DNA from 2 places in the Pseudoalteromonas sp. PAB 2.2 genome. Region 2 is predicted to be linked to the other one. Evidence: riboswitches for the same ligand, from Rfam matches in the RefSeq annotation. Region 2 holds a riboswitch; the other holds the start of a gene.
What was found. A riboswitch is a leader RNA that binds a small molecule or an ion and turns the genes downstream of it on or off. The one in region 2 is predicted to bind cobalamin.

Region 1 (15,510 bases), on a different contig from region 2:
AACATTGACTACGTGAAAACGTCCTTACCTGAAGACGAGCTCATTGAGCGCATTAAAGATGTGCACTTTGTTGGCCTTCGTTCTCGTACTCATATTAATCAAGCGGTATTAGAAGCAGCTGAAAAGCTTGTTGCAGTAGGCTGCTTCTGTATCGGTACAAACCAAGTTGATCTGCAAGCTGCACGTGAGCGTGGTATTGCTGTATTCAACGCACCATTCTCAAACACGCGCTCTGTTGCAGAGTTAGTGCTTGGTGAAATCTTATTACTTCTTCGTGGTATTCCACAGCGTAACGCCCTCGCTCATCGCGGTGGTTGGTTAAAATCAGCCAACGGTTCATTTGAAGCCCGTGGTAAAACGTTAGGTATTGTTGGTTACGGCCACATTGGTACACAACTCGGTATCATGGCTGAAAACATCGGTATGAACGTAGAGTTCTTTGATATCGAAGACAAACTATCGCTTGGTAATGCGACACAAGTACATAACCTTACCCAGTTATTGCAACGTGCCGATGTAATTAGCTTACACGTACCAGAAACGCCGCAAACTAAAAACCTAATTGGTATGGCTGAGCTTGAAGTCATGAAGCAAGGCGCGATTTTAATCAATGCCTCACGCGGTACAGTGGTTGATATTGATGCGCTTGCAGAAGCACTGCGCGAGAAAAAGCTAAGCGGTGCTGCTATCGACGTATTCCCTGTTGAACCAAAATCGAATGACGAAGAATTTGTTTCACCTCTGCGTGGTTTTGATAACGTTATTTTGACCCCACACATTGGTGGCTCAACGCAAGAAGCACAAGAGAACATTGGTATTGAAGTTGCGGGTAAACTTGCTAAATATTCAGATAATGGGTCAACAATTACAGCCGTGAACTTCCCTGAAGTATCACTGCCTGAACTCGCTAACCGCAGTCGCTTATTGCACGTACACCAAAATAGACCCGGCGTGTTAACGCAAATTAACCAAGCGTTTGCACAGCACGGTATCAATATCGCAGCACAGTACTTACAAACTGACGAAGCGATTGGTTACGTAGTAATTGATGTAGACACAGACCATTCAGAAGTCGCACTTAAAGAACTAAGTGCAGTTGAAGGTACAATCAGAGCTCGTATCTTACACTAATCGCTCACACAGCGAATAAGCAAAAAGCGCAACCAGTTTGACTGATTGCGCTTTTTTGATGTTGAGCTTAAGCCACCCTCTCTCAGTTAATTTTGTGTGAAGATAAGAGCGGAGCGAAAGCAGCTTAAAACCGCTCCTGTGCTTGTTTTTGTTAGGCATTTATTGACACTACATTAATACCCAGCGTCATTGGTGGAAAAATATGCCTGATAACGAGGCTTGATCCATTCTCTAAAACAAAAACGTATTGGTTTATAACATCCTCACCTAGATGATCACTCTGGTACATTTCACTTATTCGCAATGGCAGGTCAGTAATATTAAAAGGTATGGATGACTCTATCGTATCTACCTTTTCTAGCATTAACCCTAAACCAGGAAAACGATCGGTAATATCTACTTCACACGGTTTGATTGAGTAAGATTCTTGGCCTTGAAACACTAAGTTTATGTCATAGCAAATTAAAAAGCCTTCATTAGTCTCATCACGCCATGCCGGATGAACTTTTTCGTGATTGTGACCAGTTTGAACAGCCACAAGACTTTTTCCGATTAAGCTCCTAAAGTCGATCATATATGCCTAACAATTTTATAGTGCGCGCTTCGCGCATCTTTCTGCCAATGTCACGCTCATGTATTAATAAATCTATTTCTAACAAATAACGTAATGCATTGCCAACTATAATATTTTTATTATCACTTAGAATATTCAGAAAAAGAAAATGCGTTAGCGGAACATTCGTTTTGCAAAATAGAGCCAATAGTATTAAACGACTTGGACCCTCTCTTGATTGCTCAAAGCAATCATTAAAGGATTTACCCTAACTTGTTTTGGGGCAGAATCGGTTTGGCTTGGTTAGACTGAAAATAAAACGGAAACAACCACCAGCTCACGTACACTTCCCTGTGTAAATCACGCCGGTGAGTCAGTAAATTTTACTTATCGGCTGGCTTTGCATCCGCGGCCTTATCTGGCTGTTTTTCGCTGATCATGGTGTTTAATTTCTCGCCGCCTTTAATACCAAAATCTAACGTGCGGATTGGGAATGGAATGGTCATATTAGCTTCGCTTAAGGCGTTTCTAACAGCCACAACAGCTTTGTGGCGTACAGTCATAAAGTCAGCTTCACCGGGGTACTTAATCCAAAACCACACCAGTAAATTAATGCTGCTATCGCCAAAGCTTTCGGCGTACACGGCGGTCTCTTCTTGCTTGATCACAAAATCAAATTCATTGATTTTTTTAACGATAACCTCTGCAGCTTGCTCTGGGTCATCGGCATACGAAATACCCACAGGCACCTCAATACGGCGAACGCCTAACGTACTGTAATTACTAAGTATGTTTCTAAATAAAATTTTATTAGGTACGAGAATTAGTTGTCCATAAAAATTCTCGATAAGGGTGTTTCTTAGGTTAATCGCGCTCACTGTACCAAATACACTTTCCGTTCGAATGACATCACCTGCTTTAAAGGGTTTACGGATACCCATGGCAATACCTGCGATTAAGTTTTCGGTCATATCCTGAAAAGCAAAACCGATAGCAAGACCAACAATACCAGCACCTGCGAGTAATGAAGTCACGGTGCCTCTGAGGCCTAAAAAATCGAGCGCAACAAACAGCCCTACACAAAGAATAACCACTTTTGCAATAGACGACATCAAATCAGCAATTTGCGTTGATTCCAAAGAGCGACGTAAGATTTTACGCAGCATTGAGCCACACACTCGCGCTAAAAGCGAAAATAAAATGGTTATTATGATTGCGACGATGAAGTTAGGAATATGACTTATAACAATATCAATCCAACCACCAAGCTTCTCTTCAATGAGCTTTTCAGCTTCACTAACGGATGGAATTTTTAGCATGTTTATACCTTGTTATCTTATATTAACTAACTCGGTAATTTGCAAAATGAACGCCATGTTTAATCAGACAAATAAAAACCATAAAAAAAGCCGTGCATCGCACGGCTTTTAACACACTAAAGTAGGCTCTTTTTTCTAGTGCTGTTCTTCTCGCAGAAAAACAGGTTCGAGCTCTTTCGCGGTTGCATCGCTACTGAAGTAATAACCCGCTACTGTGAAATCTTTTAAATCACTCAATTGAGTAATTTTATTCTCAATAATGTAACGCGCCATCATGCCGCGGGCTTTTTTCGCGTAAAAGCTGATCACTTTATACTGGCCGTTTTTACAATCTTTAAAATGAGGTGTAATAATTTGTGCATTTAAGGCTTTTTTATCAACTGCTTTAAAATACTCATTTGAAGCAAGGTTTACTAAGTACTTACTGTCTTGCTCTGCCAAGACTGTATTGAGTTTTTCGGCTATCACACTCCCCCAAAACTCATACAAGTTTTTACCGCGTGGATTTTCAAGCTTGGTGCCCATTTCTAGGCGGTAAGCTTGCATTAAATCGAGCGGCTTAAGCACACCGTAAAGGCCAGATAAAATTCGTAAGTGAGACTGTGCATAATCTAAGTCAGAATGTGTTAACGACTGTGCATCTAAACCACCATACACATCACCATTAAATGCAAGGACGGCTTGTTTTGCGTTTTCTGTTGTAAACGGCTGTGACCACTGTGCGAATCGCGCTGCATTTAAACCGGCTAGTTTATCACTGATTTTCATTAAACTGCCAATTTGGGCAGGGGTTAAATCACGGCAAACTGACATTAACTCTTCGCTGTGCTCGAGTAATTCAGGCTGAGTGAATTTGTCGGTCGTGGCTGGTGTTTCATAATCTAAATTTTTTGCAGGTGAAATAACTGTGATCATAGATAGCTATTGACTTGTAATTTGTTTGATGTCAATTTCAACATTAAATGAATCAAAATGCACGTTTTGTTTCGCCCCGCCTTAATTCGCTGCATTTTCACATCTAATGCCTTAGTTTTCTTAGTTAAGGACATTTGACCTATTAAACACTGTCATAGTGTTGCAGCATTAAGGTGGCTATAATGGATTTTCTTTTAACTTGCTTGGAATGAGGAAAGCAAATGACTTCAGCACTACAAAGGCTTAAACAGCATTCATCTATTGTTGCAGATACAGGTGATATTGAAGCTATCAAAAAGCACCAACCAGAAGATGCAACAACTAACCCATCTTTACTTTTAAAAGCCAGTGAAATTGAAGCGTATAAACCTTATCTAGACAAGGCATGGCAATACGCAAAAGAAACAGAGCAAGATGCAGCCAAGCAACTTGAACTTGCTTGCGATTATTTTGCCGTATTAATTGGTAAAGAAATCAGCGAAATTGTACCGGGTTATATCTCGACAGAAGTCGATGCGCGTTTATCTTTCGATACACAAGCGACGATTGATAAAGCACATACTTTACTTAGCCTTTACGAAAAAGAAGGGGTAAGCAAAGATAAAATTCTTATTAAAGTTGCATCAACGTGGGAAGGCATCAAAGCTGCCGAGCAATTAGAAAAAGAAGGCACTAAGTGTAACTTAACGCTGTTATTCTCAGAAGCACAAGCACGTGCCTGTGCCGACGCAAATGTATTTCTAATTTCACCGTTTGTTGGCCGTATTCTTGACTGGCATGTAGCGAATGGTATGGAAAAACCGACTGATCCAATGCAAGACCCTGGTGTACAGTCTGTTCGTAGTATTTATGAATTCTACAAACGCCATGACTATAAAACAGTCGTGATGGGTGCAAGCTTCCGTAACACGGGTGAAATCATCGCGCTTACTGGTTGTGATAAATTAACAATCAGCCCTGCATTACTTGAAGAGCTTGGTGAGCTTACAGACGCACAAGAGTACTTACTTGAAAGCGACTTTACCGTTGAACCAAAACCAGCACCACTGACTGAAAGTGAGTTCCGTTGGTTACATAATCAAGATGCCATGGCGACAGAAAAACTAGCTGAGGGCATTCGCTCTTTTGCCGAAGCGCAGCTTGAATTAGAAGCACGCTTTAAAGCAATGTAATCTGCAAAAATCATTATAAATAAACGCCACCGCTCTCGGTGGCGTTTTTGTTTATATACCATACAAAATTTTGATCTATTCATCTAGCAATCACATTTCTGTAACAATATCGTCACTTTTTTATTCTATTTTTGTCTAGCCTGTGGTATAGGTATTTCCGAGGTTCAAAATAATCAATAGGAGAAGTTCATGGATAGCCTAGACGATATTTTAGAAATATTAGAAGGTCCTAGTACAACAAAAAAGACCTCTACAAAAAATAAAAAGAGAAAATGGCGCGAAATCGAAGCTTTGAAAGATAAGCACAGATTACGTAAAGAACTACAGGAGTTAGACTACTTTACAGACAGTATAGCGATTGATGAGCTAGACTTTTAAACCAAGGCCCGCAAGGGCCTTTTGTTTGCATTAAATTTTAGGAAGGTGCCAATTAATCGGTGTTTTATGCTGTTCGCTCAGTCGCTGATTGATCGTTGAAAAGTGCTTACACCCAAAAAAACCTCGATGTGCAGACAAAGGTGAGGGATGAGGGCCTTGGATCACATGATGACGCGATGTATCGATGTGTTTACCTTTCTTTTGTGCATGTGCCCCCCACAAAACAAACACAACTCCCTCACATTGCTGATTGATCAGTGCGATAACTTGGTCTGTAAACTGCTCCCATCCCAAGTGCTTATGTGAATGCGCGTTTCCCTGCTCAACGGTCAGTACTGTATTCAATAAAAACACGCCCTGCTCTGCCCAGCTTTGTAAGTAACCATGCTCAGGTATTTCGAATCCGTCGATATCTGTGGCCAGTTCTTTATAGATGTTTTTAAGTGAAGGTGGCAGTTTTTTAACCTCAGGTTGCACTGAAAAGCATAATCCATGTGCCTGCCCTTCACCGTGATAAGGGTCTTGCCCTAAAATAACCACTTTCACATCGTTTAAAGGAGTGGCGTTAAAGGCTGAGAAAACCTGTTCTTCAGGTGGGAATACAACAACACCCGCAGCGCGTTTATCAGCAACATAGGTTAGTGTGTCTTGCATATAGGGCTTGGCTAATTCAGCCTTTAAAAAATCTTGCCAGTTGGTCATTTTGAAGCCTGTATTTGCTTTCTTGAAATGTCTATTTTACCACACATCTCGCTCAAGCCATCAAGCATGCGGGTTGTAAAGCGATGTAATAAATCAGCGTTAACACTTATAAATTGGTTATGCTGAACGGCCGGTAATTCAGGCCATTGTCGCCAATCTATTTGAGGTTGCGGCTTTTTCGATTTTTCATCGGGGATAATAATCACCTCGGGTTTACTTACCAGCACATTTTCAATACTGATACGCGGATAATCGGTTTCACTGTTTGCAAATACATTGTCAGCATGGCAAATCGTTAGTAACTGATTAATCCATGTGTTACCACCCACCGTCATCATCGGCTCTGGCCATAACTGATAAAACACACTCACTGGGGGTTTATCCTGCTGTGAAGCGCGGATGGCAGCAAGCTTTACTTCAAACTCAGTGGCGACTCTATCGGCTCGCGTTTTTAAATGGGTTAACTCACCTAATTTACGTAACTCATCAGCCACATTATCCACTTGGTCTGGGTTACTGTAAGCAACCGGAATACCTAATTTCTCAATGTAAGCAAGATCTTCAGCTTTATTACCGGTCTTCCATGCAAGAACAAGATCAGGTTTCAGCGATAAGAGCCTTTCCATATTGATGCCATAGTAACCTCCCACTCGTTCAATTTCATTGGCTTGTGCAGGGTAATCGGCATAATCGACGGTTCCAACGATGCGATCTCCAGCACCAATTGCAAACAGGTTTTCGACTATATGCGGAGCCAAAGCAACGATACGCTGAGGCTCTTTAATTTCATGTGCGTAAGAAAACTGAGCCAACCACATCAATGCCCATAAGCAACTAAAGGTCAGTGCTTTCATATTAGTAATCAAACCCTTTTTGTGCCTTTATGCCAGCATCAAATGCATGCTTCACGTTACGTACTTCACTCACTGTGTCTGCAAGTTCTGTGAGTTTTCGGTGCGCGCCTCGCCCTGTAATAATCACTGATTGCATTGCAGGTCGCGAACTAATTGCAGCAATGACTTCATCTAAATCAATGTAGCCATAGGTAATCATATAAGTGATTTCATCGAGCATCACTAAATTAATAGACTCATCTTTTAGCATTCGTTTTGCTTCTTGCCATGTTACTTGCGCTGCCGCTGTGTCAGAGTCTTTATTTTGAGTCTCCCAAGTGAAACCCGTATTCATAATGACAAATTCGACGCCTGCTTTTTCGAGTAAATTACGTTCACCGCACTCCCAAGTGCCTTTAATAAACTGACAAACAGCTGCTTTCATGCCATGACCCACAGCACGCGCTACAGTACCAAAGCCTGAGGTTGATTTTCCTTTCCCGTTACCTGTAATGACCTGAAAAATACCTTGCTCTTTTTGAGCCGCGGCGATGCGCTCGTCTACTTTTTGTTTTACTTTTTGTTGGCGCTGTTGGTGCTTATCTTGGTTGTTTTCGCTCATTATTTTTCCTTACTAAAGGTGTCATAAATATTGATAATTTGCTCAATATCCATATGTTTTTCCACTACGTCTGCGAGTCTATTTAACTGCTGTTCGCGGTGTTGATTAAGATCGATAGGTGTCAATTTCGTCTCAGGCTCTAGCCATCTGACCAACTGATTTACTGCATCAGGTGTATCAAAAAGCCCATGTAAGTAAGTACCTGCTACTTGGTTATCATCGCTAATAAAGCCGTCATGGGTAAAGCCATTCGGATGCTGTTCAAACGTTATAAAAGGCTGTTCAAGCGCTGGCCCCTCACTTATTCCGGCATGTATTTCATAACCACAAACTTGCTGTTCGCTGCTGTTTAAATGCAATATTCCAGTTACTTGTGTCAGCACTTTTTGTTGGCCTAACTGAGTTTCAAAATTAGCGATTCCCAACCCTTTTGCTTCCCCAAGTCTAGACTCGACAGAATGAGGATCGGCAATTCGCATCCCTAACATTTGTAGGCCACCACAAATCCCCAGCACTTTGCCTGAATAACGAAGATGGCGGTGTATTTGTTTGTCCCACCCTTCATTTTTTAGAAAGGCTAAATCGCTTAACACATTCTTACTACCTGGAATAATAATTAGATCAACATCAGGAATCGATTGTGTATGACGGACATAGTGAAGGTCTATTTCTGGTTGCAGTCTGAGGACATCGAAATCAGTGTGATTACTAATATGAGGTAAAAGAAGAACAGCAATGTGTAACTGTGGCTCAGCAACTTTATTAGCAATAGCCACGGCATCTTCGGCATCTAAGGCTAAATCATGTAAGTATGGCAAAACCCCCAATACAGGTTTATTCGTGTATTGCTCAAGCCAATCTAAACCACTTTGTAACAGTGCTATATCACCACGAAAACGATTTATTACAAACCCTTTTACGCGCGCTTGCTCTGATTCAGATAACAACGCTAACGTCCCAACCAGGTGAGCAAAAACCCCGCCTTTATCAATATCGGCAATAATGATCACTGGGCAATCGACAGCCTCAGCATAACCCATGTTAGCAATATCATTTTCTCTGAGATTAATTTCTGCTGGACTGCCTGCGCCTTCAACAACTAATAGCTCAAACCGTTCGCTTAAGCGCTTTTGAGAGGTGAGTACAGCGTCCATAGCGACCTTTTTATAATCGTGGTAACTGCCGGCTTCCATATTCGAAAGCGCTTTTCCATGCACAATAACTTGTGCACCTGTATCGCTATTTGGTTTTAGTAAAATAGGGTTAAAATCAACCTCAGCGGGCACATTAGCTGCCACTGCTTGCAGTGCTTGTGCACGCCCTATCTCGCCTCCATCGGCGGTTACAGCACTATTAAGTGCCATGTTTTGCGGCTTAAAAGGCGCAACCTTAATGCCGCGTTTAGCAAAAATGCGACACAATGCCGCCACTAAAGTGCTTTTACCTGCATCAGATGTCGTGCCTTGCACCATAAGGGTTTTCATCATTGCTCCCTCTTTAATGTTTGTGCAAGGCCAGCAATAATAAACTCAACCCGAGCAACCTGCTTGGCAAGTGATTGGTGTAACCAACCCGAATGATCAACAAACTGGCGGCTCAATTCACCCAATGGCACAATACCATGGCCTACTTCATTGCTAACAAAAATAACCTCGCAGGGAAGCTCTTTAAGCACATCAAGTAGTGCTGCTTTTTGCTCTAGCCAATATGCTTCACCGTGCTGACATAAACAATTACTCAGCCAAAGTGTTAAGCAATCAACCAAAATACAGCGGTCTGCTTTGCCATGCTCTTTGAGCACTTTAGCCAATTGCAGTGGCTCTTCGATAACTTGCCAACGCCCATCGCGCTCTAATTGATGACGTGCAATGCGTTCAGCCATTTCACTATCACCCGCATTGGCTGTCGCAAGATAAATAATCGATTTGCCTGAATTGCTAGCTAGTTGCTCTGCAAAGCGGCTTTTACCACTGCGTGCGCCACCTAAAATCAAGGTATGTGGTTGCTTCATAACATGCTCACTAAGGTTAAATATACAGCCAGCTCAGCAATTTGTTGTGCGGCACCTAGGCAGTCTCCGGTATAACCTGATAACTGTTTTTTAAACCAGTGAATCAATATAAAACGCGTTATAGTAAGTACAAGGATTACAGTGAAGATGTGCCAAATACTGAACACTGAAAATAACCATGCGAAAAGTATCACTGCCCCGCCTGTCACAAGCAGTATTTGGTAACTTTCGGTGCTTAAATACATCGCAACGGGTTTTACTTTGCTGGTTGCATCGTGACTAACATAATCCATGTCAGCAATTAAACTCGTTGCGACAATTCGGCTTAAGCTCTGCCCTAATAGCAACGCAATGAGTAGCAAATTTAGTGACTCAGACAACACAACTAAACTTTGAAACTTAATAAGCAGCACAATAATAAGTGCAGCCGCTCCGTAAGTTCCTAAACGGCTGTCTTTCATAATGGTCAGCTTATCTTCAACTTTCCAGCCACCACCAAAGCCATCCCATACATCTGCTAACCCATCTTCATGAAATGCCCCCGTCAAAATTAACCCTAAGGCCATAACAAGTGCCACGGAAATTGAAGCAGGAAAAAAGTAACTAAACACGAGATAACCTAAACTTAAAATCCCCGCAAGTAGAACCCCTACCAAAGCAAAATAGCGACTGGCTTGGTTCAATGCCGTCGTTGATACCTCAAAATTAAGCGTCACAGGTATACGTGTTAAAAAACTAACAGCTAGCAATAATAGCTGCTTTTGAGAAGGCGATGGGTTGTGTGTATTCATTGCTTAAACAACCTGCTCAACATGTGCATCTGCAAAACTTGCCATTTCGTTATAAAATGCAAGCGATGATTGTAATAATGGTAACGCCAAGGCGGCACCACTGCCCTCTCCCAAGCGCAAATTAAGGTTTAATAATGGCAATGCGTCTAACGCTGCCAGCATGGCTTTATGTCCTTGCTCATCTGAGGCGTGAGCAAAAATCATATAATCACGTGCATGCGCGTTTATACGTGTCGCAACCAATGCTGCGGCACTGCAAATAAAGCCATCAATAACCACCACCATGCCTAATTCCGCCGCGGCTAAAATAGCACCTGTTATTTGAACTATTTCAAAGCCACCCAGCGCCGCTAATGTCATTAATGGATCGTTTAGATGTGCCTGATGCAAATTAACGGCTTGTTCAACAACCGCAATTTTTTTAGCTACCACCTCATCCGTTACGCCCGTGCCCTTACCTACACATTGAGCGGCAGGTAATGATAATAGAGCAGCCATTAGTGCTGCCGCACTGGTTGTGTTACCAATCCCCATTTCACCGAATGCTACGGTATTACACCCTGTATTTTTTATTGCATTCACACGCTGCTTAGCAAACTTAAAGCCTTGTTCAACTTGCGCTGGCGACATCGCCATTGAGGTATTTATTGACTCAGTAATATGCCCTAAACGTTGATTATGAACACTAATATGATGCTGTTCTGACAAAGTGCCTGCATCAACGACCTCAAGCTGCCATCCAAGTTGACGACAAAATACATTAATTGCCGCTCCACCATGCGCAAAATTCGCAATCATTTGTGAAGTCACACTGCTTGGCGCAATCGAAACCCCTTGGCTAGCAACACCATGGTCACCTGCAAAAACGACGAGTGTCGGCGCGTTAATAACGGGTTTAAATTCATCTACAGCGTGCTCTGAGTTAAGAGATTGACTTAAAATGAGTGTCAACGTTTTTGCGCACTCTTCTAATTGACCAAGCGCTCCTAAGGGTTTGGTTTTAAGATCTATTTTTTGTTGAATTACAGATGCATACTGCGAGTTAAGAGGTGCGATATTAAACATGGGCTACCTGCGCTGTTTACGAAAATAAAGTAAAGATAAAAAGAACACACTGCCTATAGCCGCAGTGATCACACCCACAGGCAATTCTTGATTAGTCAGTAAAGTACGACAAAGCACATCGACCCATACCATAAATGTACCACCAACAAGGCTCGTCATTAAAAGGTTGTGGCTTGAGCCTTGCGACGTAAAGTAGCGGACAATATGCGGGATCATAAGCCCAACAAAGCCAACCCCCCCACACATAGCGACCAAAACAGCAGTAATTAACGAACTAAGCAGTAACATTAAAATACGAAAACGTTGAGCATGAATCCCCAGTGTTGCCGCGCTTTCATCACCAAGTAACATAGCGTTTAACTGACGACGAAAAGCGATCATTAACGTCATACACGCAATGATTACGGTGAGCGGGATCCAGAGCGTTCCCCACTCAGCACGTGAAAAACTTCCCATAGTCCAAAATAAGATAGCTGTAATCGCTTGAGGATCGCTAAAATAAAGTAATAAACTGGTTAAAGCACTAAACAGAAATGACAGTGCGACCCCCGCCAATAACATCGCTTCAACTTGCCCTACATGGCGACGCCCAGCAATGCCAATCAACAAAAACATAGAGAGTAAGCTGCCCAAAAATGCAGCAATCGACATACTAAAGCCAAAACTCACACCGGTAAGCGATATAAAGCAAACCACACCAAATGAGGCACCTGAAGAAATACCAAATAAGTAAGGGTCTGCCAACGGGTTTCGCGTTACGGTTTGTAATATAAGCCCAGCAAGCGCGAGCCCAGCTCCAGCTAAAAACGCCAATATCATACGTGGCATGCGCAGTTGCAAAATAATACGCTGGATAAATTCATCACTGCCCTGGCTGATTAAACTATGCAGCACATCACTCATTGATGTACTCGCGGCACCAAAACTGAGTGCTAAAAAGCAACTGACAAGTGCAACGCATACACAGAGACTAAAACGCACCCTATCAGTCATCTTGATGCTCCTGTCTGTTATAGCCGTAATAGTAGGTAATATGTGGCACGAACTCATCAAACGAGGTTGACTGAGGATGAGCAGACACTCTTGCACAAACACCAAAAACATCACTTAACAGCTGCTCTGTAAGCACCTCTTTTGGTGTGCCTTGCGTAATTAATTGACCTTCATCGATAACAAGTAACTCATCACATACGCTAGCAGCTAGATTTAAATCATGAAATGAAGCGAGCACAGTGACATCAAGTGACTTAGCAAGCTCCATAATTTGAATTTGATACTTAACGTCAAGATGGCTGGTTGGCTCATCCATAATCAATAACTTTGGTTGCTGAACAATTGAGCGGGCTATAAGTGCACGCTGTTTTTCTCCACCCGAAAGTGAATCAAAGCTTTGCTGTGTGTGATGACTTAAACCAACCTGCTCGATTGCTTGATAAATACGCTTTTTATCATCGGCATTAGTCGCACTAAACAGGGTTTTATGTGGGGTGAGACCTAAACTAACTACATCGAAAACAGATAAATTAAATTGCGAAGGAGACTCTTGTAAAACCACAGCAACATTTTTAGCGAATTCATCAGCACTGATTTGCCAAATGTTATCGCCAGCTAAAAAGACTGCACCTTGTTGTGGTTTTAAATAGCGATATAAGCAACGCAATAAACTTGATTTACCGGCACCATTAGGCCCCAGCAAACCAATGAATTGACCTGCATTTAACTGCAAATTGATTGATTTAAGAATTGTTTTATCAGCAATTCCCCAGCTTAAATCAGATACTGAAATTAAAGGGGTTGTGCCTTGGCTTTTTAATTGCAAATTACACTCTCTTGGCGAGTTTTATCAACGCACCAGAAAGCACTGACCTATATCAGTAGATAACGTGAGTTGACCCGCTCAATGATACTAATTAGTTTGAATATTAAATCGCTCAAATCGATAAACACTCTACTGTATTAGCATAATAAGACTAATTGTTGTTGCTAAGTATCTGGCTGACCATGTTCATCATGGATTACAGTTGCGGGAACAGCTGGAGAATCTCACCCCATTCCATAGCATATAGATATACCTAAACGACCTCATGATGCGAGTTTCTGTTGGAATTAAAGCAATATAGGCAAAAGAAATTGATTACACAGAATGGTTATTCCCTTCCTAAAATCAATAACGCGGAATTAATCGCTTTATACCAACCCGCAGAGCGTTGTTCAAAAACTTACTTTCTAAGTTGTTACTTATAAACGTGCTGCAAAGTAACGCCTTGATATAAAGCCCCTGTAAAACGCCGAAATCTAAATTTTGAGGTAGTTCGGTATATTATGGCGGGCTAAGTAAATAATTCAATGAATATCACTCTAGATGGCTAAAAAACTATTTTAGGCCACACTTGCCCTTGTTCATCTATATATACATCTAACGTTATTAACCCTGCATAAGGTAAATGAAAAACATTAAGGTGAGTATTCGTTTGTTTAGGCATATGACAAATAATAGCGAGGATTTGTTTAATTACACCGGCGTGGCTAATCACTAATGATTGCGTATGTTTGGACTCTGTAAGCGAAACTAAAAATGCCTGCCACCATGCTTCGACTCGCGCGTAAAAGTCAGCCATTAATTCACCATTTGGCACTTTAACCTGCCACGGATGTTGCCAAAAATCACCGACATGAGGTTTACCATTTTGTTGCCAAAGTTGTTGGTAATCTTGGCCATCCCAGTCACCAAAATTAAACTCTTTCAATGCATTGTTATATTGCACATTGATTGTATGCTGACGAGCTAAGAATTCTGCATGCGTTGAACAACGTTTTAGCGGAGAGCTATAAATAGCATCGAAGCGAGATAATTTTGCGCTTGCTAGACGCATCTGTTCATAGCCTACATCTGACAAAGCAACATCAACGTGCCCACAAAGAATGCCCGGAGTTGCAATTTCGCCATGACGTAGTAAGTAAACCCGTGAAGTAAATGCGTCCATAAATATCCTTAATCAGCCATACAAGACGGTAACGCGTTTCTAGCTCAGTGTCGAGTTAGGCTAAACGAATTAAGCGAACATCAAAATGCAGCACTGCATTTGCACCAATTTTACCACCATTCCCCTTTTTACCCCACGCAAGCGCAGGAGGGATCACAAATTCATAGCGAGATCCTATATTCATCAACAAAAGCCCCTCTCTTAGGCCTTCAATCGCTTCCGATAAAGCAAACACCTCCGGCATACCCGCTTTATAGCTATCGGCAATAACATGACCGTCAGCGAGCATAATTCGTTGATTAATAACAACAGTATCAAACTCTGTGAGCTTGTCACCTGCCGCATCCTCTACAACTTTATACATCAAACCCGATGGGCACACTTGTGTATCTGGATGAGCTGAAAATTTGCTGATAAATGCTTCACTATTCTTACGGTTTAAACCTGATGAGCCTTTCGATTTTGTTGTTTTCTTACGAGACACAAAACACCTTAATTGTATTACAAATATAAAGCGCTTTATCGCATAACAAAGATAGGGAAGCAAGGAGTTTAAAGTAGAGTAGCAAGCGCTAAAAACTCAACAATGTCTTAATCTGAAAGATACACTACAGTGGCAATTCAGAGACTTTTCAGCACTAAAGTGCCTTTTACGTCCTAATTATCTCAGCGTGAGGTGAAATAAGCGATTTAAGAGAACCTTTCAATCTGTGTGATCAGACATCTATTTTCTGACATCCGATATAGTAGAAAGCATTAAACACAAAAAAGCCCGATTCTTTCGAGTCGGGCTTTCTTTAATTAGGATCCTGGCGATGTCCTACTTTCACATGGCAAATGCCACACTATCATCGGCGCTGTTTCGTTTCACTACTGAGTTCGGCATGGGGTCAGGTGGGTCCAAAACGCTATTGTCACCAAGAAAATTCTTTTCAATTTTCTTATTATTAATTTTTAAATTTAAAGTCTTTCGACTGAATTAGGAGCCTGGCGATGTCCTACTTTCACATGGCAAATGCCACACTATCATCGGC
Region 2 (15,510 bases):
GCTCACTAAGAAATAAATATTCAGGATTAGGGGCAATCGAAAAAGGTTTTTCTGACAAGCCAAAATAGCTTAAATACACCGTGATGTTCCTTGCGTTTAAAATCACGGCCTATAATGGCAAAAAACTACGCGACTTAAAACCTTGTTCGTACGTTATACTAAAATTACTTTAAGATAAAAAACACAGCCCCGAATAAAGCGCCTGTTTTTTGGAGTTTGGGTATCGCTGGCAAATAACGTAAAATACCGAAAAGGTAAAAATAATAGGTGTACTATGCAGGTTTATTTGGTCGGTGGTGCTGTAAGAGACGCACTGTTAGGTCGTGAAGTAAAAGAACGCGACTACGTTGTCGTAGGTGCAACTCCCGAGCAACTAATTAAACAAGGCTACCAACAAGTCGGCAAAGACTTTCCTGTTTTTTTGCACCCAAAAACAAAAGAAGAATATGCACTTGCCCGAACTGAGCGGAAACAAGGCCAAGGTTATACGGGATTTATCTGCGATTTCACGCCCGATGTCACTTTAGAACAAGACTTAATCCGCCGAGACCTAACTGTTAATGCGATAGCGCAAGCCGAAGATGGCACATTAGTTGACCCTTTTGGTGGGCAAAGCGATATCGAGAACCGTTTATTACGCCATGTTTCAGATGCGTTTTCTGAAGATCCGTTACGTATTTTGCGAGTCGCCCGATTTGCTGCTCGTTATCATTACTTAGGCTTTTCTATTGCGCCAGAAACAGAACGTTTGCTTATTGCGATGGTAAAAGCAGGCGAGCTTGAAACACTCACAGCGGAACGAGTTTGGTTAGAATGCGAAAAATCTCTTAGTGATGGCGCATTTGCAGAGTTTTTAAATACTCTCTTTAAAATTGGAGGCTTACATGTGATCAGCCCCACGTTAGAATCACAGTGGAGTGATGCATTGTATCAAACGATGCAAGCGCGCTTTGATTATGCCAACAAGCACTCTATTACAGACACAGCATTACTTTTTAGCCAAGTGACACTCTCGCTAACAGAATCTGATATTCACACAATCGCACAGCAGATCCGTCTACCAAATGAAGTGCGTGATGTTGCTCTTAACACTGTTGCTCATCGTTCAATATTGACTGACAAGCAGCCGGATTGTGACGCACTGCTAGGCTGTTTTAACCGACTTGATTTATGGCGTCGTCCTGAGCGTTTAAACGCCGTACTCAAGGCGTTAGAAATAAGTGAACAAAAGCCAGTGGCATGTATAACACAACTACACCAAGTGACTGAACAGGCAAGCGCTGTCGATCCACAGCAATTTATCGCCCAAGGAATTAAAGGGGCCGACATAAAAACCGCGCTTGAAAACGCGCGGCTATCTATCATTAAAAATTATTTTTCATAACGTACGAGTCGCAGAAATACATCGGATTCTTTAGCGTGAAGACTGTTTATGCCTTTATCAAACTGATAAACCCAAGCAAGGTCTGTTCGCTCTTTTCCTGATGTGCTGCTCCAGTAATTTTGCAGCTTAGTAGCAAGAAAGACACTTTCGTTAATACTCGGCTGCACGCATCGATGCTCTAAAATACTGGCTAACTCTTTTACATTAGGCACATGCCAATCAGAAAAACCGGCAAGACGCGTATTCTTTGCACCGCGTAATGCTTCACCCCAGGTTAGCTGCTGGCTGGTGCCTTCACATGTTGCCGTTGCACTATTGTAAGTTTGTCCAAAGCTACAACGTTGCCACATTAAGCCTGTTTCTACATCACTTACCGTGCCATTTTCGTTAATGACAAAGCGGCTGTCTGGGGTCGTTTGCGTTACCGCATCGTAGCAAACCTGCGCCATAGCAAATGTAGGCTGTGTTGCCAGTAAGGCAACCGATGCATAGAAAGATAGTTTACGCATATTATTCTCCCGGTGTTCTTACTAAACGGACAAAGGCGGTTTTCCCTTTCGGATAGGCCAAGTCGTTTGCGCTACTCATATCAATAATATATGCCTGCGACAAACTGGTACCATCCACAGCGGTTTGTGATGTCCAATACGGCATAAACGGGTTGCCATCATCGCTTAGCTGAATATTGCTTGGCTGATTTGGAAAAAACTCACTGTTGAGTAAGCTTACTTCACCTTGTTTAGCGTAATCCAGTATTCCAAGAAGTTCGGTATAGGTAGGAACACGCCAATTAGTGCCGCCGCAAAAATCAATCGCATTCACTTCATTCACATACGTTTGTAAACCACACGCAGTGTTACTTGGGCATGTTGAGTTTGCTGCACCTTGAACACTGCCCGTTTGTACCCCGTTATTACTATTTAAATACCACGTATAATGATTTGTTGCTGCACGGTTAGTGGTTGCCGGTGGCAGTGTGGCACTTGCCGCTTTTACTTCCCAAATTAAGCCTGTCACGTTATCGCGTACACAACTAAAGTTTGCTGCGTCGTCTGGCAGCTCATCCGCAAATTCATTTAATTTTGTAAAATCAAATGCCAAGTCACCTTGGCCTACTTTATCAAGTTGATTAGCAACACTGTCACGCCCTAAATCTGCATCTTGAGCTGGGAAGTTATCACTTTTGCAGTTAATTTTTTGCGTGTTGTTATAGCAGTCGCTCATGCCCGTATCATTTATAAGGCCGAGGGGTTTAGGGCTGATACCAATCACTACCGTATCTGTATCACTGCGCGATTTACTGTCGGTGACGGTAACCTCAAAACTAAGTTCTGTGTCGGTATCAACATCAGGGGCAATGAATGTGGTGATACATTGATTTTGATTTGCAAGGGTGACTATTTCACCCGTTAGTTGTTCCCAATAGCACTGCTTGGTTGCAGTCACAATTTCACTGTTACTTGCATCAAGCGTAACGGTATCAAACTCTATAACTTGCTGATCTTCCCCAGCGTTAGCAATGATTACTTCAAGGGTTTTATTAAGCGTAAATGACTGTTCAGAGCTTGCAGAGCCCCCTTCATCATCGGTCACTGTTAGTCGCCATGTCATTGACGTGTTTGATTCTAGCAGCGGGTGAGTAAAGCTAATCGTTTGATTATTAAAGCTATCAACGGTTAAATCTGGGCCCGAAAGCTGAGTCCATAAATAACTGTCTATCGAACCATTTTCATCAATATCGACAGACTCTTCACCACTGAGCACAATAGTATCATTGTATTTCGAGGGCAGTTCTTGCGGTGCAGTTTGCGTGATCACGGCAACAGGCAGCTGGTTATTAGAGGTAATGAATATGCTTACTTCATCACTGACTAACTGACCATCACCCGTTTGATAATTAACTTTAAGTACGAGCTCTGAGTCTCGCTTAATATCAGGGGCAGTGAGAGTTTGCTCAGCACCTTCTGCTGGGAAACCCTCTACAACAGGGCCACTTACTCGTTGCCACGTAAATGTTCCATCAGCAGGCGAGCCCTTAGCCAATAATGTAAACTCGCTTTTTTCAATAATTTGCTGATCAGCTCCAGCATTAACTGTCGCAGCGATTGGTGTTGTGTCACTCGACCCACCGCCCCCACAGGCTGTGAGTGTCGTTAATGCAACAACTACAAGAGGCACTAATCTCATGTTTACCACCTTAAAATGCAACGTTGGCTTTATAACCAACGGCCAAATAAGAAGATAACTAGCAAGTAAAGTGCCAAGAACACTCTAAATTATAAGTAACTTTCTTGATGAATACGCACAAACAATTTAGTGCCAATTTTACTGTAATCTATCTTATATTCTCGGCCATCAAGGGCTTGAATGAACAATAGACGTTTTTCTTCTGCAAAAACATCAGGGCTGGTGATGTAAACCATTTCGAGGTAACGCTCTTTTGCTTCACGACGGTTTTTTGGCAGATCTTCTTTAAACGGTTCAAGACCATTTTGTGTCACTTTTATACGTGGGTGGTTTTCGCCATTCACAATTACTAAGTCGAGTTTTTTATCTTTATGAATAATTGTGTTTCGACCACTTTTAATAAAAGAACGTTCTTGACTCATAGCCTTTTCCTACTTACTGCCACCTAATTACTTACATCTTTCTGTAAACGAGTATTGATAAATTCACTAGGGTTTAATTTCCAACGATTCAAATCTGCACTGAATTGCCAAATATCAGTATCAAGTGCATTGGCAGGCAACAATAAATCGTACCCTGTCAATTGCCTCAAATGCTGCGTACGATTAGCAAACATGGCAATCAATCCTTTGTAAAGCTGACCACTAGGGGCAGTGTAGTCCGTCTCTTCAACTAACCATTCTGATGGGCAATTGCCATTTTTGCAATGTTTTTGAACAACTTGCATAAATATATGACGTTGTTCTATTAATAATCGCCCTGCAATTCGGGGGTGAATCTGAGTTAAAAATTCATCTATGTTATTGAGTTTAATACCAACTGCGTTTAACTCAAGGTATTCTAAGCCTTGTTCCACTTTTGGGACACCACTGTGGTGAAAGTTTTCTCGTTTTAATTGCCAATGCCCAACTTTATGATGATATATAAGCAACTGATTAGTATAGGTAAAGCTATAATAAGGCTCTTGTGTTTTTAAAAAGCCGACAAATATAGCAGCAAGGCAGCTACTGACTAAAAAAATTTCCACTATACTAATCTCACCGGGACGTAGCAGGTTAAACAGCATAATGAATACAAGCCCAATGCCTCCGACCAATAAAAACTCAATACCATGTCGCGAAGCCTGTGCCCGTACCTTTAAAATCGCGTTTTTGTTATCCATACACTGAAAAGTAAAAAATAAACATTACAATTGTGACCAAAACAATCTTTCTAAGCGTTAAACAATACGGACACTTGGTTTGTTTACTCATACTTACACCTCTCTTCTCATAACAATTAAGGAACAAATACGCTGAACTTTTAACTTTTACGCCAAATGCACAAATATATGAGATACCTGACATACGGGGCACGTACTAATTTTGTACACTACACTCAACTAATTTTCTGGTAACACGATGATGTATTCGACACAATCTGGTAAAGCGCTTTTTCCTTTTATTATTACCCTTTTGCTAGGGTTATGTATTTATTTATATTTACCTTCAAGCCAAGGCGAGCAAAGCAACTTTGGAGACCGTTCAACCCAGGTTGTCGCACATACCGTCACGGCTGAAGAAAATGCCGTTTTAATCGAAGCGATAGGCAGCGCGCGCGCGAATCAAGCGATCTTCATTCGCAGTGCACAAAACGACTATGTGACTGATATATTTTTCAATGATGGCGATTTAGTAAGTAAAGGTCAAAAACTAGTTCAGTTACAAGCACAACAAGAAGAATTAGCAGTAAAAGAATTGAGTATCAATTTACGTGAAGAAAAACGCCAACTAGACCGCTTAACCGAACTATCACGTTCGCAAGCAACCGCTAAATCGTTACTTGAAGAGCAATTGTCTCGTGTAGATGCCACCGAAGCTCAGCTTGAAAGCGCCAAAACTAAACTGGCAGAAATGACCATTAAAGCGCCTTTTTCAGGCTTATTAGGTAAGCGTGAAATCTCGATAGGTACTTATGTTAATAGCACCACCAATATTACCACTCTCGATGATATCAGTATTATAAAAGTGGACTTTAAAGTTCCTGAAAAATACCTTGCGCAACTGCAGCTAGGCATGAAAGTCATGACTCAAAATGATGCTTACCCAGGAAAAACCTTTAACGGCAAAGTCACGCACATCAGCTCACGCATTGACTCGGTTACTCGCAGTGTTGAAGTGACGGCCAGTTTTACCAATTCAAGCGGTTTATTACGCCCTGGCATGCTGTTAAACACTGCATTACAACTGAGTTCAAACCAAGCACTCATGGTGCCTGAAAAAGCAGTAATCCCTCAGCAAGATAAACACTATGTATTCAAAATTGAAGACGGGGTTGCCAATAAAGTTGAAGTACATGTAGCGGGACGTCATAACGGGTGGGTTGCCATCGATAAGGGTCTAACAGATGGTCAACAAGTCGTGACTGAAGGCATTATCAAAATTCGCACTGGCAGCAAAGTTAGTATCAAGGGCTAAACCATGAAAATTACAGATACTAGCGTTAAACGTCCGGTCTTTGCGATCGTAATAAACTTACTGTTACTTACCTTTGGTCTCGTCGCTTTTTCGATGCTACCACTGCGTGAATACCCTGATATTGAAACCCCGATTGTGAGTGTAAGCACATCGTATACTGGGGCCAGTGCAGAAATTATTGAAACCAAAATAACCCAAGTGCTCGAAAATCGTATTTCGGGTATTGAAGGGATTAAAAGCATTAATTCGTCAAGCCGTAATGGCCGCTCAAACATCACTATTGAGTTTAATATCAGTCGCGATATCGATGCCGCATCAAACGATGTGCGTGAGCGTGTAGCACGTGCGCTTGATAGCCTACCAGAACAAGTACGCCCACCTGAGGTGTCAAAATCGAACAGCGATGAAAGTCCAATCGCTTGGTTTGTCCTTAATAGTTCGACAATGGATTCGTTGCAACTTTCTGACTACGCACAGCGTTTTATTGTCGACCGTTTAGCCGTAGTTGATGGTGTGTCGAATGTACGTGTCGGTGGTGAGCGTAAGTACGCCATGAAAATTTGGCTAAACCGCAAAGCCATGGCGGCACGTGGGATTACCAGCAGCGATATCGAGAATACCTTACGCACAGAAAACGTTGAACTTCCCGCTGGTGAGATTGAATCAATTGACCGTGATTTTACTGTGCGTACAGCACGCAGCTATAAGGATCAACGCGACTTTAGAAACCTGGTTATTAAACGGGGCGACGACGGCTACTTAGTGCGCCTAGGTGAAGTGGCCGATGTGCATTTAGAAGCTGCTGACGACGAAAGTTTATTCCGTGGTAATGGCCGTAACATGATTGGTTTAGGCATTGTAAAACAAGCAAAAGCGAATACCCTTACTGTGGTAGACAATGCCCGCGCCGAACTTGAGAAAATAAAACGTAACCTACCTGAAGGCACCACGATTCAAGACAGCTACGACTCGTCAGTGTTCATTAAAGAATCGATTAACGAAGTGTACCGCACACTCGCTATTTCAATGGCCTTGGTTGTCTTAGTTATCTACTTATTCTTGGGGAGTATTCGCGCGACTTTAGTGCCCGCAGTTACTGTTCCTGTGGCACTCGTTGGTAGCTTTATGTTCTTGCTTGCCATGGGATACTCAATCAACTTGCTTACCCTACTCGCTTTAGTGTTAGCCATTGGTTTAGTGGTCGACGATGCCATTGTAATGCTTGAAAACATTCACCGCCGTATAGAGCTTGGTGAGCCACCTTTACTTGCTGCCTTTCGTGGGGCACGTGAAGTAGGCTTTGCCATTATTGCCACCACGCTGGTGCTTATTTCAGTGTTTGTGCCACTGGTCTTTATGGATGGCCGTATTGGCGCATTGTTCACAGAATTTGCCATGGCAGTGAGTGCGGCTGTGTTTTTCTCAAGTATTACCGCGCTAACCTTGTCACCAGCGTTGTGCTCAAAGGTACTTAAAGCCTCTGAAAAAGAAAGTAAATTTAGCCAATGGATGGATAAAACATTTGCCAAAATTGAACAGGCGTATCGTAATTCACTAGCATCAAACATGAGTCGAAAATGGAGCTTGTTGCTCACCATGATCATGACAGGCGTTGCCAGCTTCATGCTATTTCAGCAAATTCCTTCGGAACTGACGCCAAAAGAAGACCGCGGTACTTTCTTTATCATGATGAGCGGCCCTGAAGGGGCAAGTTACGAAAATAACGCCGCTAATATGGCTAAAATCGAAGAGCGTTTAATGCCATATTCAGAGTCTGGTGAGTTGAGCCGTGTGCTCATTCGTGTACCTGGCTGGGGCGGCCAAGGGGGTGTTGCAATCGTTGGTATGGCCGATTGGGATAAACGAAAACGCTCAACATGGGAAGTGATCGATGAAATTAGTGGAAAAATGCAAGAAGTGACTGACATTCGTGCCTTTGCTATTATGCGCAGTGGTATTGGTGGCGGTGGCTCATCACGCCCAATTGAGTTCGTATTACAAGGTAACGATTACGACCAATTAGCCGATTGGCGTGATCGCATTATTAAGCGTGCTGAGAAAAACCCAGGCCTTGTGCGCATTGACCACGACTATAAAGAGACATTCCCACAGTTTTTAATCAATATCGATAAAAACAAAGCCGCTGATTTAGGCGTGTCTGTATCCGATGTAGGCCGCACTCTTGAAACCATGCTAGGTCAACGTCGAGTGACAACCTTTATCGACCGTGGTGAAGAGTACGATGTGATCCTAAAAGGGACCAAAGAAGACTTTGCTAACCCAACGGATATCTCAAACATCTACCTAAAATCACGTAGTGGTGAACTCGTGCCGCTAGATAGCCTCATTACGCTAAAAGAAGAAGCGACTGCATCACGTTTAAATCGCTACAACCGTATGCGTGCGATTACTCTTAGCGCCAACTTAGCTGATGGCTACACCTTAGAAGAAGCACTGAACTTTTTAAATCAGGTTGCCGCTGAAGAGAACAACATTGATGGCGCCATTGATTACAAAGGTGAGTCTCAGCTGTTTTACGAAGGTGCATCAGCGATGACCTATGTGTTCATCCTTGCACTGACAGTGACGTTCTTAGTGCTTGCAGCCCAGTTTGAAAGTTTTATTCACCCACTGGTGATCATGCTAACTGTGCCACTCGGTTTAGTTGGGGCCTTATTTGGTTTATGGTACACAGACTTAACGCTAAATATTTACAGCCAGATTGGTATTGTGATGCTAATAGGTTTAAGTGCTAAAAATGGTATCTTGATTGTTGAATTTGCAAACCAGCTACGAGATAAAGGCGTTGAGTTTAACGAAGCCATTACACAAGCTGCTACGCAGCGTTTACGTCCCATTATTATGACCTCATTAACAACCGTAATGAGCTCTGTACCGCTAGTACTCGCAAGTGGTCCGGGTGCAGAAAGCCGTATGGTAATTGGTGTTGTGGTATTCACTGGGGTAATTGTGGCAACCTTACTCACCTTGTTTGTTGTGCCCGCTGCGTATACTGCCTTTGCGCGTAATACACAGTCACCAGAGTACTTACAAAGTAAACTGGAACAGCAAGCGAAAGACAAACCGTTAGAAGAAATTTAGACGCTCTGTAGCTTTCAATAAAACGCCGTCTTTACGGCGTTTTGTTTTTTCAGCTATAGTCAGCAAAACAGTGAGGGAGTAAAACATGAATAACAACATACAAATAGCCACATTGGGTGGTGGCTGCTTTTGGTGTATTGATGCCGCATTCAGACGCGTCAAAGGCGTATTAAATGTAAGCTCTGGTTATGCTGGCGGCGAGATTGAAAACCCCAGTTATCAGCAGATTTGTACGGGGTTAACCGGACACGCCGAGGTCGTACAACTGGACTTTGATAGCAGCATTATCAGCTACAATACCTTACTTGAAATGTTTTTTACGCTGCACGATGCGACACAATTAAACCGCCAAGGTAATGATGTTGGCACACAGTACCGCAGTGTCATTTATTATCATGATGAACAGCAAAAAGATGAAGCAGAGGCGATGATAGCAGCCTTACAAAAACAAATTCGTGAGCCGATTGTCACCGAGCTGAGCCCGCTTACACACTTTTACCCAGCAGAGCAATACCATCAAGATTACTATAACGAAAACCCGAACCAAGGTTATTGCAGTATTCTTATTGCCCCTAAACTTGAAAAGTTCGCTCGTTATTACGCCGATAAATTAAAATGAAAAAAGCCCGCTAAGTAGGTAGCGAGCTTTTAGACGCAGAACTAATAATTTCCTTTATTATTAGAACTGATAACGGGCACCTACAAATAAGCGACGCTCTGGCGTATTGTAGTAATAAAATTCGTCGTTGATGAAATCACCATCGAGATCTTTCCCATACGCATCAACGGCGTTATATTCTCTATCGAATAGATTTTCTACGCGAAGTGACACGGTCAGGTTATCGGTTGCTTGGTAATGGCCCACAAGGTTCCATAACGTGTATGAAGGTAAGTGTGTCAGTTTGCCATCTCGATCACCGCGATATTGCATATCAATACCAGCATCAAAGTCGCCCCATGCTTTATGTAATGACCAATTCACGCTGTGTTTAGATACATAGGTCAATGCATTACCTGTTTCAGTATCCTCTGCTGATAGGTAGGTAAAATTGAAGCTGTGATCAAAACCTAGCACTTGGTTTTTAAAGCTAAATTCAACCCCTTCGTGGCGAGCTTGATTGATATTCGTTGGTTGCCAAGCGCCGGATGCATTTGGTGCCCAGGCAATTTTGTTATCTATTTCACTGCGGAAAATAGCGATATCTAGGCTGATATCATTCACATTAAGTGACAAACCTAACTCTTGGTTATCTGATGTTTCAGGATTGAGTTCTGGGTTACCAGAGCCGGGATAATACAGATCATTAAAGGTTGGTGACTTAAAGCCGGTGCTTTGGCTTAAGCGGAATGTCGCGATATCATTTAGATGATAACCGACCGCTGCCGTATAGGTTGTTTCGTCACCAAATTGTTGGTCATCATCTTGTCGTACCGTTAGATTTGCCAGCACGTGCTCATCATCGTAGTAAGCCCCAACAAACGCAGCGAATACCTCACGACTGTCTTTTAGATAAGTGCCAGAATTAGTATTTACTTCATCTTTATACCAGTTTAAACCACCGCTAATTGTTAAACTTTGATTTAAAAAATATTGGCCGTTGTAATCGATTTGCTCACGTTCTGTCTCAAACTTATCAACCACCGTTGCACCGGTGTAGTCGATACGCGAGTCATCTGAACTGTCGCTAGAGATTGCAATATCAATCGCATGGGCGTGTTTTTCGAATGCTTTTTTCCAACCTAATGAAGCTTGGTAGTTTTCGAACTCACCTTTTTCTACTGTACTATCAGCAGGACTAAAAGAGCTATCGTATTGCGCTTCACCTTCTGAGTACTGACCCTGTAATAAAAGCTCCCCTAGCCGCTCATTTTGATAGCCTAGGTTAAAACCAAGGTTTTTATTTTCATAGCCATCTTCATCAGGCGCTACACCTTGCAATACATCAAAGCCGTCTGTTTTTTCGTAACCTGCATTAACAGAAATATCGACGTCTGCAATCTGACCACCAGTAGCCACTTGGTACTCTTGGTAAGAATCTGAACCAAAGGTGATATCCAAGGTGGTATTTTGTGCTTTACGAGTAATAATATTGATCACACCCGCTAACGCATCTGAGCCATACACAGCAGCACGAGAACCCTTAATGACCTCAACGCGTTCAATACTGTTTAACGGAATATTGCTAATACTTTTATAGCCCAGCGTTGCCGAACCTGTGCGTACACCATCAATTAAAATAAGCGTATGACGTGAGCTGGCACCCCGAAGTGAAACACCTGAACTTTGCCCAAAACCACCATTAGCATTAATTTGGAAACCGGCTTGTGTTGCCAGTAAACTAGGTAAGTCGCGAACATAGCTTGCATCGATATCAGCACGGTCAATGACTGTAACGCTCGCTAAGACTTCATTAATAGATTGTTCGAATTTATTGGCAGTCACTGTGATGTGCTCGATTGATTGCTCATCCGCAGACACAGAAAAAGACAACGCAGCAGCAACCGCTACGCCTAACGTAGATTTATATAGCATGATATCCCCTAGCCTGTGCCCACCGCACACGCAAATAGTAAGTTAATTCAAGGCCGGTCTCCGGACTCTGCATATACTGAGCATACGCATTACCGTTGCGGGGGCAGTGTTGGCATTGTTTTCTCCTTGAAAACGCACCAGCTTCCCGATTATCTTGCTGTTATTTCAGCCTTTGAAATAGCATGTATCTAAGCAGATACAGCAAGCACCTTGAAAATAGGCTGCTATTGTGATGATTTTAGGAATAAATGTCAATGGACGTCTAAACTTCTAAATGAACTTAGATAGAAAGTAAAATAAAAAAGCCAAACACGTTTATGTTTGGCTTTAGATTAGTCACAACTTCACCGCTCTTCTAGTAGAGCTGTGCGTTCGTAGTCAGACAGTGCTTTCGCAATAAAATTAATTAATCGCGGAAGTTTTTGAATTGGAATGGTTGACCTAAATCAGCAGTACGAACAACTTGCATTGCTTCTTGTAAATCATCACGCTTTTTACCCGTTACACGTAACTCTTCACCTTGAATAGCGGCTTGTACTTTAATTTTTGAGTCTTTAATCAACTTGACGATTTTCTTTGCAACGTCTTTTTCGATACCTTGCTTAAGTGCCACATCACGCATGACGAATTTACCGCTGCGCGACTCATCTCTAAGCTCTAAACTAGATACGTCTAAACCGCGCTTTGAAATTTTCGCAGCAAGAATATCGAATAATTGCATAACTTGCTGTGGTGCTTCAGCTTTTAGCTTAATGACTTTGTCGTTTAATTCGATTGATGCATCAACACCACGAAAGTCAAAACGTGTTTCTAATTCACGCTTAGCATTATCCACTGCATTCTGCGCTTCGTTCATTTCTACTTCAGAAACAATATCAAATGAAGGCATGGGGTTCTCCTAACAAGATTTTTAAAATAAATATGCCTAGGATTATAACGTCAATTTTATAAATCTTTACATTTTTCTGCACACCGTTCAGGTGCGATACGAAAATTGTTTGATATACTGCCCATTCATTTTTTAGGCAGTTTAAAGGTTTATTGTGACTAGGCGCATATACCAAATTATATTTTTAGTCAGCATTATTGGCTTCACTATTCTTTTCGCCAAAGAAATTAAAGGCGTAAGTAACCTATTCCCACATGTTGATAAAGTCGCGCATTTTGGCATTTTCTTCGTACTGGCTATGGTGATGGATAAAGCGTTTAAATTACCCCTTATAGTGCAAATATTATTGCTTGCAGGGTACGGTGCTGCCATTGAGTTTATGCAAGATATGCTGCCTTATCGTCAAGCTTCAGTTGCCGATTTTGTTGCCGATTTTATAGGTGCTTCGAGCTACTTTATTATTAAACTTGGTTTTCATTTAGGTAATAAACAGCGCAATGGCTAATATTTTAATTGTAGGTGATGGTGCTATTGGCTTGTTATTCAGTCATTTTTTATCAGCTCAACATACTGTTACCTTATTAACGCGCAAGCCCACTTTGACCACCCGTTTTTATCAATCTTCAAATGGTAAATCACAACCTATTAACGCACGCCTAATTAATCATAAAGAACTTAACCAGTTTGCCCCATTCGAGTGGGTGTTATTTACGGTGAAAGCCTTTCAGGTTGAAGCTGCATTTAAGCAACTTCAACCTTATCTAGCTGAGCACTGCCAAGTTATCTTGTCTCATAATGGCATGGGCAATGTGGATGAACTTAACGCCGCGCTTTCGGCCCATCAAGGTCTATCATTTTTAACCACTCAGCAGGCGGGGTTCAAAGCAACTCAATACAGCGTGAATCATACTGGTGACGGTGCCAGTCTTTTAGGTACGTGTAATGATGCTGCGCGCAAAGTGCTAAAGCAGATCGAGCAGCACTTTAGCAGCTTACCTAATTTTAGTGTTACCGATGATATTCATACCCTTCGTTGGCAAAAACTGTTGGTGAATATCGCTATTAATCCGTTAAGCGCTATTCATAATGTAAAAAACGGTCAACTTCGTACGCCGCACTTTAGCTCACGAATTATTAATTTACTCAGTGAGGCGTGCTTAGTTGCTAACAAACAAGGTATTTCACTCTCATTAAGTGACGCGCTAAACAATGCCTACAGTGTAATGAGTGCAACCGCCGCAAACTTTTCGTCGATGCAACAAGATATTAGCCATAATAGAGCGTCTGAGATTGACGCTATTTGTGGGTATGTATGTGAGCAAGGCGCTAAGCTTGGAGTGAAAACCCCCTACAATCAAGCCATGCTTAGTATGATAAAAGCCAAATCAGCAGGGCTTTAACAACACCCCTCTTCTATTATGGCGGCTGGAAGGTGTGCCAATTAACAGCAAATTGAAAAGTCAGCGTCTTTCGTTAGGCATTAAAAAAGCGCGAAATTCGCGCTTTTCTATACCCGTTTACTTATGGGCGATACACTTTTACGTTGCTAAAGCCTTCTTCGTGTAAAATAAGCGCTTGTAGCTGGCTCATTACCCCTTTAGCACAATATAAGTAGTATTCTTTATCTTTTGGTAAATCACCAAACTTAGTCGCTAAGCGGAAAAATGGTAAATGAATTACTTCGATACCTTCAAGCTCTAGCGGGTTAGCGTCTTCTTCTTCTGGTGAACGAATATCAACAACCACTGCGTCTTTTGGAAGATCAGAGACTGACTCTGCTTCTTTCACTTCTTGTTTTGCTTCGGTATCAATGTCGCGGACATCCATAACACGTGCATTTTCAACCACCGTATTAAGTACATCAAAATCAAATTTAGCTTCTTCAGCTAAGATGGTTTTAATTTTTGCTTTAACTGTTGGTTTTTTAGATATTACACCACAGTATTCAGGCATACTCTCTGCCATTTCTGCTGTGCCAATTTTACGTGCAATATTAATAATATCTTGCTTGTCGTGTTGAATAAGTGGGCGAATGATCAGCGTTTCGGTGACACGGTCAATCACACTTAAATTTGCCAGCGTCTGACTCGAAACTTGGCCAATACTCTCACCGGTAACAAGTGCTTGTACACCTAGTTTTTCAGCCACTTGGCTGCCAGCACGCATCATCATACGTTTAAGTACAACGCCCATTTGGCTGTTTTCAATGTTTTCGAGTATTTCCGCTACGACGGGTTCAAAATCAACAGTGACAAATTTCACTTTATGGGTTGAGCTAAACTGTTTCCAAATGTAGTAACTTGCTTGCTTCACGCCAATTTCATGCGCTGCACCGCCTAAGTTAAAGAACAAAAAGTGAGTACGAGCCCCTTTTCTGATCATTTGATAACTAGCAACACCTGAGTCAAAACCACCTGACATCAGTGATAGCACATCTTCTTGCGTTGGTAATGGGAAACCAGCCATACCAAAATGAGTCTCTGTAACAATGTAGGCTTTTTCGTCACGCACTTCTAAACGTACTGTTACCTCTGGGTGAGATAACTTAACGCGCGCGCCCTCTACATGTTGATTTAACCCACCCCCTACATAGCGTTCAACATCACTTGATGTAAAGTCGTGCTTACCAGAGCGCTTACAACGAACACAAAATGTTTTGCCTTCAATGGTGTGGCCGATTAATTCTTTGGCTTTTTGGTAGATGTCATCAAGCGATTCGAAATCAGTCTCTGTTACTTCTATAAACTGTACGATCCCAGGTATACGCTTTAAGCCATCGATGATATCGAGACGGACTTGTTCTGACTCCAAGAGACTTACAACTGAAATATTATCCCAGTTGTTTCTTACTTGCACTTTTTCGTCAACACGACGTAAAACGATCTTAATGTTATTTTCTAATAACTTGGTAAAACGCTTACGTACAGATTTACTCTTGATAGCGATTTCTGGGTGTAAT

Region 1: it holds a riboswitch for cobalamin, as region 2 does, so the genes downstream of both, BWD47_RS17890 (ABC transporter ATP-binding protein) here and BWD47_RS12850 (TonB-dependent receptor domain-containing protein) in region 2, are expected to answer to the same signal.

The regions. Positions count from the first base shown of each region.
Region 1 is NZ_LYPI01000022.1:370-15,879, reverse strand. Features, by position in the region: gene serA (phosphoglycerate dehydrogenase) at 1-1,131, shown strand, start outside; gene BWD47_RS17960 (hypothetical protein) at 1,283-1,669, opposite strand; gene BWD47_RS17950 (mechanosensitive ion channel family protein) at 2,068-3,003, opposite strand; gene yaaA (peroxide stress protein YaaA) at 3,139-3,918, opposite strand; gene tal (transaldolase) at 4,140-5,090, shown strand; gene BWD47_RS17935 (DUF3545 family protein) at 5,280-5,468, shown strand; gene ung (uracil-DNA glycosylase) at 5,499-6,170, opposite strand; gene BWD47_RS17925 (cobalamin-binding protein) at 6,167-6,988, opposite strand; gene cobO (cob(I)yrinic acid a,c-diamide adenosyltransferase) at 7,026-7,625, opposite strand; gene BWD47_RS17915 (cobyric acid synthase) at 7,625-9,109, opposite strand; gene cobU (bifunctional adenosylcobinamide kinase/adenosylcobinamide-phosphate guanylyltransferase) at 9,109-9,636, opposite strand; gene BWD47_RS17905 (adenosylcobinamide-GDP ribazoletransferase) at 9,633-10,427, opposite strand; gene cobT (nicotinate-nucleotide--dimethylbenzimidazole phosphoribosyltransferase) at 10,431-11,492, opposite strand; gene BWD47_RS17895 (iron ABC transporter permease) at 11,496-12,485, opposite strand; gene BWD47_RS17890 (ABC transporter ATP-binding protein) at 12,478-13,311, opposite strand; cobalamin riboswitch at 13,461-13,583, opposite strand; gene BWD47_RS17885 (histidine phosphatase family protein) at 13,859-14,476, opposite strand; gene BWD47_RS17880 (FKBP-type peptidyl-prolyl cis-trans isomerase) at 14,532-14,960, opposite strand; rRNA gene rrf (5S ribosomal RNA) at 15,284-15,398, opposite strand; rRNA gene rrf (5S ribosomal RNA) at 15,462-15,510, opposite strand, start outside.
Region 2 is NZ_LYPI01000013.1:113,226-128,735, reverse strand. Features, by position in the region: gene BWD47_RS12895 (ExeA family protein) at 1-79, opposite strand, end outside; gene BWD47_RS12890 (tRNA nucleotidyltransferase) at 275-1,384, shown strand; gene BWD47_RS12885 (DUF1566 domain-containing protein) at 1,372-1,833, opposite strand; gene BWD47_RS12880 (DUF1566 domain-containing protein) at 1,895-3,571, opposite strand; gene BWD47_RS12875 (hypothetical protein) at 3,661-3,993, opposite strand; gene BWD47_RS12870 (DUF2982 domain-containing protein) at 4,017-4,733, opposite strand; gene BWD47_RS12865 (efflux RND transporter periplasmic adaptor subunit) at 4,975-6,027, shown strand; gene BWD47_RS12860 (efflux RND transporter permease subunit) at 6,031-9,129, shown strand; gene msrA (peptide-methionine (S)-S-oxide reductase MsrA) at 9,215-9,748, shown strand; gene BWD47_RS12850 (TonB-dependent receptor domain-containing protein) at 9,809-11,662, opposite strand; cobalamin riboswitch at 11,696-11,851, opposite strand; gene BWD47_RS12845 (YajQ family cyclic di-GMP-binding protein) at 12,069-12,551, opposite strand; gene BWD47_RS12840 (VanZ family protein) at 12,706-13,056, shown strand; gene BWD47_RS12835 (ketopantoate reductase family protein) at 13,049-13,951, shown strand; gene thiI (tRNA uracil 4-sulfurtransferase ThiI) at 14,073-15,510, opposite strand, start outside.